Prochlorococcus marinus str. AS9601: one gene and its partner. The protein of the gene in region 1 interacts with the protein of each later gene in a pairwise test. Links are inferred from orthologs where the notes say so. Each region holds a gene or a part of one and is shown in the gene's direction. Other genes may lie near its edges.

Region 1 (3,665 bases):
ATTCTTCCCGACTGATGCTATTTGGTTTAATATTTCATCAGGGTTTTCATATCTTGTCTGTATGCCCTCCATATTAATAACCCCTAGACAACCTAATTTCGTGAGTTCTACAGCCGTATCAACATCCACAACACTGTCCATAGCACTAGCTACGATCGGAACTTCTCTTTTGATATCACCTATTGACCAAGAAGGATCAGTTAAATCATAATCAAGAGTTCTATTACCAGGGACTAAAGCTATTTCATCAATGCCATAAGCCCTTCTGACTTTTTTATTTAGACCAAGTTCAATATTCACGATAATTTACTCTTTATTTTGATTAAATTAACAACTAAAGGGGTAATAAGCCAAGATTTGTTCAAAAACAAAAGGTTTTATTTTGATTTGTGTGTAAATGTAAGTATTTGGGAATTAAATAAATATTTTTTTTTATTCATTATGACAATCAGCGATTATTATTAAAAAAAGGATTTTTATATGTCTGATATTTTAGATTCTGATAACTCAGGTTTAAGCGAAGATAACGACCGAATTATTCAGACTGACCTAAGAAATGAGATGTCTCGCTCATACCTTGAGTATGCAATGAGCGTAATAGTTGGTCGTGCTCTTCCAGATGCAAGAGATGGATTAAAACCTGTTCATAGAAGGATTCTTTATGCAATGTATGAACTTGGTTTAACTAGCGGAAGACCATATAGAAAATGTGCAAGAGTTGTAGGAGAAGTACTAGGTAAGTACCACCCTCATGGCGATACTGCTGTTTATGATGCTTTGGTTAGGATGGCTCAGGATTTCTCGATGAGGATGCCACTCATAGATGGCCATGGAAACTTTGGTTCTGTTGATAACGACCCTCCAGCAGCAATGAGATATACAGAATCTCGTTTGCAGTCTCTTACAGATGAAAGTTTATTAGAGGATATTGAATCTGAAACTGTAGATTTCGCCGATAATTTTGATGGCTCTCAGCAAGAGCCAACAGTTTTGCCTGCTAGGATTCCTCAACTACTTCTAAATGGATCATCTGGAATAGCAGTAGGAATGGCAACTAATATCCCACCTCATAACTTAGGGGAATTAATTAATGGTCTTAAATCAATAATCAAAAACCCTTCACTTGAAGATAGAGAACTTTTTGAAATAATTAAGGGTCCTGATTTTCCTACAGGTGGTCAAATCTTAGGCAGAGACGGTATCAAAGAAACTTTCAAAACAGGAAGGGGTTCAATAACTATGAGAGGTGTAGCAAATATTGAGCAAATTAAATCTACTAGTAGAGCAGAAAAAGATGCAGTAATAATTACAGAGCTTCCATTTCAAACAAATAAAGCAGCATTGATAGAAAGAATTGCTGATTTGGTTAATGAAAAAAAATTAGAAGGTATTTCTGATATTAGAGATGAAAGTGATCGAGACGGAATGAGGATTGTTATTGAACTAAAAAGAGATGCCTACCCACAAGTAGTTTTAAATAATCTATTTAAGTTAACACCTCTACAGAATAACTTTAGTGCAAATATACTTGCTTTAGTAAAAGGAGAGCCCACAACACTTTCTCTCAGGAAAATGTTAGATGTATTTCTAGACTTTAGAGTAGAGACAATAAGGCGAAGAACAGGATTTTTATTGAAAAAGGCTGAAGAGAGGGATCATATAGTAAACGGTCTTTTATTAGCATTGGGTGCTATGGATGAGATAATTAATCTAATAAGATCAGCAAAAGATACAGTTTCAGCCAGAGAAAATTTACAAGCTGATCATGAGTTATCTGCCACACAGGCAGAAGCTATTTTACAAATGCAATTAAGAAGATTAACAGCACTAGAAGCAGATAAAATCAAAGGAGAACATGATGAGTTAACCAGAAAAATCAACTTATATAAGCAAATATTGAATAGTAAAGAAAGAATATTTGAAATTATTCTAGAAGAACTTAATAAAATCGATGAAAGATTTTCCTCTCCAAGAAAAACAGAAATACTTGATTTGGGCGGTGGTCTAGATGATATTGATCTTATTGCTAATGACAGATCTGTAGTTTTATTGACTGAAGCGGGTTATTTAAAAAGAATGCCTGTTAATGAATTCGAATCTACAAGTCGTGGGTCTAGAGGTAAAGCTGGAACAAAGACACAAGAAGATGATGAAGTAAAACTATTTATAAGTTGTAATGATCATGATACTCTTTTGCTTTTCAGTGATAGAGGTGTATCTTATGCTTTACCAGCATATAGAGTTCCCATGAGTAGCAGAACAGCTAAAGGTACTCCATCAGTTCAACTTCTCCCAATACCAAGAGAAGAAAAGATAACCTCGCTAGTTGCAGTAGATTCTTTTGATAACGATTGTTATCTGTTAATGCTAACCAAGGCTGGATTTATAAAAAGAACTTCACTTTCTGCTTTCTCAAAAATTCGATCTAATGGATTAATAGCAATAAATCTTGAGGATGGAGATGCTTTAACTTGGGTTAGGTTATCCAGAGAAGGTGACAGTGTTTTAATTGGATCAAGAACAGGAATGGCGATCCATTTCAGACTAGATATTAACGAATTAAGGCCACTTGGCAGGACGGCAAGGGGGGTTAAATCAATGAACCTTAGGAAAGGCGATAATCTAGTATCTATGGATGTTTTAACATCTGATTTAGTTGATCAATTAGCTAAAAGTGAAGATATTACGAAAGAGTCTGATGAAAATCTTGAAGTCAACTCTTCAGAGGGTCCTTGGGTTCTAATAGCCAGTGCATTTGGACTAGGTAAAAGAGTACCTGTAACTCAGTTTAGATTACAAAAAAGAGCTGGCATGGGATTGAGAGCAATAAAATTCAGAATTAAAGACGATGTATTAGTTTGTTTGAAGGTTCTTGGAGAAGGGGAAGAATTACTTTTTGTGACCGAAAAAGGTGTTATTGTTAGAACAAACGCAGATAAAATATCCCAGCAATCCAGAGCCGCTACTGGAGTAAAATTACAAAGATTAGATATGGGCGATCATTTATCAGAAGTTGTATTGGTTCCTCATGAACAAACAGAAGAAGCAGACCAATCCAACTCAGACAAAGAAAATTAAAAGAGATTGGCTTATTAGATCATATGGAAATACTTGATATTTTAATTTTAGGTTCCGGGCCTGCAGCACTGTGCTTAGCTTCAGAATTAGCCAAGCAAGATCTTAGTATAAAGGGAATATCAACTAAATCTCCAAATGAAAAATGGGAGAATACATATGGAATTTGGGCATCTGAATTAGAGGAATTAGGATTAGAGTCATTGTTATCTCATCGGTGGTGTAAAACAGTTAGTTTTTTTGGAAACGGGGAAAATAAAAAGGGAGATAATCCAACAAAACATAATTATGATTATGGTTTAATAAATCAAGAAGCTTTTCAAAATGAACTTTTAAAAAAGTGCAAAGGGATTGAATGGTTGAATGAAACGGCAAAAGATATTAAAGAGAAAAATAAAATATCTGAGGTTATTTGTTCTTCAGGACTAAGAATAAAGGCGAGGTTAGTCATTGACGCAAGTGGTCATAAGAGTAATTTTGTAAAAAGACCCGTACAAAATGAAATCGCTCAACAAGCTGCATATGGAATTGTCGGTAAATTTTCATCCCCACCAGTCAAAAAAGAACAGTTTGTTTTAATGGATTTTCGT
Region 2 (3,477 bases), 590 kb from region 1 along the record:
AAAGGTTTTCCTGTGACGTAAAAGACTTCTAAAGCTCTTATTGTTCTAATATGGTCAGCAAAATTAATTTTTTTTGTTGATAATGGATCACAATTTTTTAATAAGTCCCAACATTTTTTCTGACCAAGTTCTTCCAATTGTTTTCTCAAATCATTTTGAGGTGGGACGTCTGGTACAAAAAAACCTTTTGTTATCGAGTTCATATACAACCCACTACCTCCAACAAGAAAAGGTAGATTATTTTGTTTAATTTCACTTTTTATTGATTTTTGAGCAATTCCTTGAAATTGTTTAACATTAATTGGATGGATTGGCTCCTCAATATCTATTAAAAAATGCTTGATTTTTTTTTGTTGGTTTTTAGATGGCTTGGCTGTTCCAATATCCATGGACTTATAAATTTGCCTTGAATCGATATTATGTATATGAGTTTTAAAATATTCTGCAATTTCAATAGCTAATTCTGTTTTGCCACTTGCAGTAGGCCCAATCAAAATTATGACATTAGGAAGGTCTCTAGACATATGAATTTATGAAGAAAAAAAAATTAGCTATATAATTAAAGAGATTAAACTTTTCATTGACTTCGAGCCTTTATCTGATTGCGGTGGTAAGTTTAAATAAAGATCTTTTAAAAATAACATTTTAAAAGTTGAATATTTTTTTATATTAAATGAGTGAGGACAAAAGATCTAATAAAATCTCAAATGATTATGGCGCGGATCAGATTCAGGTTTTAGAGGGGTTAGAACCAGTTCGAAAACGACCTGGTATGTATATAGGTTCAACAGGGCCTAGGGGATTACATCATTTAGTATATGAGGTAGTTGATAACTCAGTTGATGAAGCACTTGCAGGACATTGTGATCACATTGAAATAGTTCTTCGAGCAGATGGTTCTGCTTTTATTTCTGATAATGGAAGAGGTATTCCAACAGATATTCATCCAAGAACAGGGAAAAGTGCCCTAGAGACTGTACTAACTGTTCTGCATGCAGGAGGTAAATTTGGAAGTGGTGGTTATAAAGTCTCAGGGGGTTTGCATGGAGTTGGAATATCTGTAGTTAATGCTCTAAGCGAATGGGTTAATGTGACTGTTTATAGGGATGGAAGCGAATTTAATCAAAGATTTGAAAAAGGTGTATCAAAGGGTGAATTGCAAGCTAAAAAGCAGACTGGTAAGCCATTTAAGAAAGGGACAAGTATTTGCTTTAAACCCGACAAAACTATTTTTTCTGGCGGAATTGAGTTTGAATATGCTCTTCTTTCTTCTAGATTAAGGGAATTAGCTTATCTAAATGGCGGAGTAAAAATTGTTTTTAGAGATGAAAGAAATCAATTATCAGATGGTTCCTTTAAAGAAGAAATTTATTTGTATCAAGGAGGTATTAAAGAATATGTTGAATACATGAATGCTGAAAAAGATTCTATTCATCCTGAAATAATTTATGTTGACTCACAGAAAGAAAATGTATATGTAGAAGCAGCTTTACAATGGTGTTCAGATGTATATTCAGATAATATTTTAGGGTTTGCGAATAATATTAGAACTATTGATGGAGGGACTCACATTGAAGGGTTAAAAACAGTTCTGACAAGAACTTTCAATAATCTTGCAAAAAAGAGGGGCAAAAGAAAAGATATTGAAAAAAATTTAGCTGGCGAAAATATTAGAGAGGGTTTGACTGTTGTTTTATCGGTAAAAGTCCCAGATCCCGAATTTGAAGGGCAAACAAAAACAAAGTTAGGAAATACTGAAGTACGAGGAATTGTGGATTCTCTCATTGGGGAGGCTCTTACAAAATATATGGAATTCAATCCTGCAATTTTGGATTTGATCCTTGAAAAAGCAATTCAATCATTTAATGCAGCAGAAGCTGCGAGAAGGGCTAGAGAATTAGTAAGAAGAAAAAGTGTTCTAGAAAGTTCCACTTTACCTGGCAAATTAGCAGATTGTAGTTCTAGAGATCCCTCAGAATCAGAAATTTATATAGTTGAAGGAGATTCAGCTGGAGGTTCTGCAAAACAAGGACGAGATAGAAATTTTCAGGCTATTTTGCCTCTCAGGGGAAAAATTCTTAATATTGAAAAAACTGACGATACTAAAATATATAAAAATACAGAAATACAGTCATTAATAACAGCTCTAGGATTAGGAATAAAAGGAGAGGAGTTCGACGAAAGCTCTTTGAGATATCATAGGGTTGTTATTATGACGGATGCTGATGTTGACGGTGCTCATATAAGAACTTTATTGCTGACATTTTTTTATAGATACCAAAGAGAACTTGTTGAGAAAGGTTTTATATATATTGCTTGTCCCCCTCTTTATAAAGTTGAAAGAGGTAAAAATCATAATTACTGTTATAACGAGAATCAATTAAAGGATACAATTCAAGGTTTTGGAGAAAATGCAAATTATAATATTCAAAGATTTAAGGGACTTGGTGAGATGATGCCAAAACAATTATGGGATACAACTATGAATCCCCAAACGAGGATGATGAAAAGGGTTGAAATCGAAGATGCACTTGAAGCTGACAGAATATTTAATATATTAATGGGAGATAAAGTTGCACCAAGAAGAGAATTTATTGAAACCCATAGTGGCAACTTAGATATGGCAACTTTAGACATATGATTAATAATGTTCTCAAGAATTTTTGTTTAATTACTTTTGCATTAATTGCTCCAATTACATTACCTGCTGGTGGGATCCAAAGAAGTTTAAATCAAAATAAGTTCCCTAATAATACAAATGAAATTATATTGAGTTCCAAGGCTTCTCTTTATTCTTATCCTGAAATTTATGCTAAGGAATTATTAGTTCTTGATGTAGGTACAACTTTATCAGTATTACGTAGTTGGAAAGTCAGTAAAAGCGAAACTTGGGTTAGGGTTGAATTAGCTTCTAATAAATTCTTAGATGATCCTAATATGATTTTAAAAGGTTGGATAAAAATGTAAATTTTGGATTTTAGTTCAATAAGTATAATTTTACTCGGCAGTACTTTTGGATTAATACTTAGGATATTCATACAAAATAATTTTAAAAAAAGTATAGGTTTTGATATTCAAAATACTTCAATAGTAAATTTTTTATCATCTTTTTTTTTAGGAATATTAGTAGCTTTAAATTTTAATAATAAAGAAATATTAGTATTATTTTATGGCGGTTTTTTAGGATGTTTTAGTACATTTTCTTCTTTTATATATCAGCTATTTATCCTATTTAAAAAGAGAAAATTTCTAATATTATTTTTCCACTATATTTTGGTGATTACTTTTTCATTCCTTTTCTTTTATTTAGGTTATTTTCTTATTCAGTTTTTTTTAAAGTGAAAATAAATAATTTTATATATATTATTTTAGCTGCTTACCTAGCTACTTTTTTAAGATTAACTATAACTAATAATTTTTTTATTTCAATAATAGGATCATTTTTCTTGGGTTTTTTTATCAGTAAGAGATTAAGCT

What was found.
Region 2: the proteins of gyrA (region 1) and gyrB interact in binary tests that used the Escherichia coli proteins (3 or more experiments, as listed by UniProt). The link is inferred for Prochlorococcus marinus str. AS9601 from one-to-one orthologs.

Annotation. Positions count from the first base shown.
Region 1 is NC_008816.1:979,454-983,118, forward strand. Bases 117-3,279 are described here. They hold gyrA (DNA gyrase subunit A), read left to right. Parts: upstream 117-480; coding sequence 481-3,078; downstream 3,079-3,279. Other genes in these bases: A9601_RS14655 (GuaB3 family IMP dehydrogenase-related protein), read right to left, coding at 117-300; crtL (lycopene beta cyclase), read left to right, coding at 3,102-3,279. In the rest of the region: more of A9601_RS14655, read right to left, coding at 1-116; more of crtL, read left to right, coding at 3,280-3,665. UniProt on the Escherichia coli protein: A type II topoisomerase that negatively supercoils closed circular double-stranded (ds) DNA in an ATP-dependent manner to maintain chromosomes in an underwound state.
Region 2 is NC_008816.1:1,572,441-1,575,917, reverse strand. Bases 183-3,157 are described here. They hold gyrB (DNA topoisomerase (ATP-hydrolyzing) subunit B), read left to right. Parts: upstream 183-673; coding sequence 674-2,641; downstream 2,642-3,157. Other genes in these bases: A9601_RS17790 (FluC/FEX family fluoride channel), read left to right, coding at 2,971-3,157; A9601_RS17795 (hypothetical protein), read left to right, coding at 2,638-2,967; miaA (tRNA (adenosine(37)-N6)-dimethylallyltransferase MiaA), read right to left, coding at 183-524. Outside these bases: more of miaA, read right to left, coding at 1-182; more of A9601_RS17790, read left to right, coding at 3,158-3,342; A9601_RS17785 (FluC/FEX family fluoride channel), read left to right, coding at 3,339-3,477. UniProt on the Escherichia coli protein: DNA gyrase negatively supercoils closed circular double-stranded DNA in an ATP-dependent manner to maintain chromosomes in an underwound state.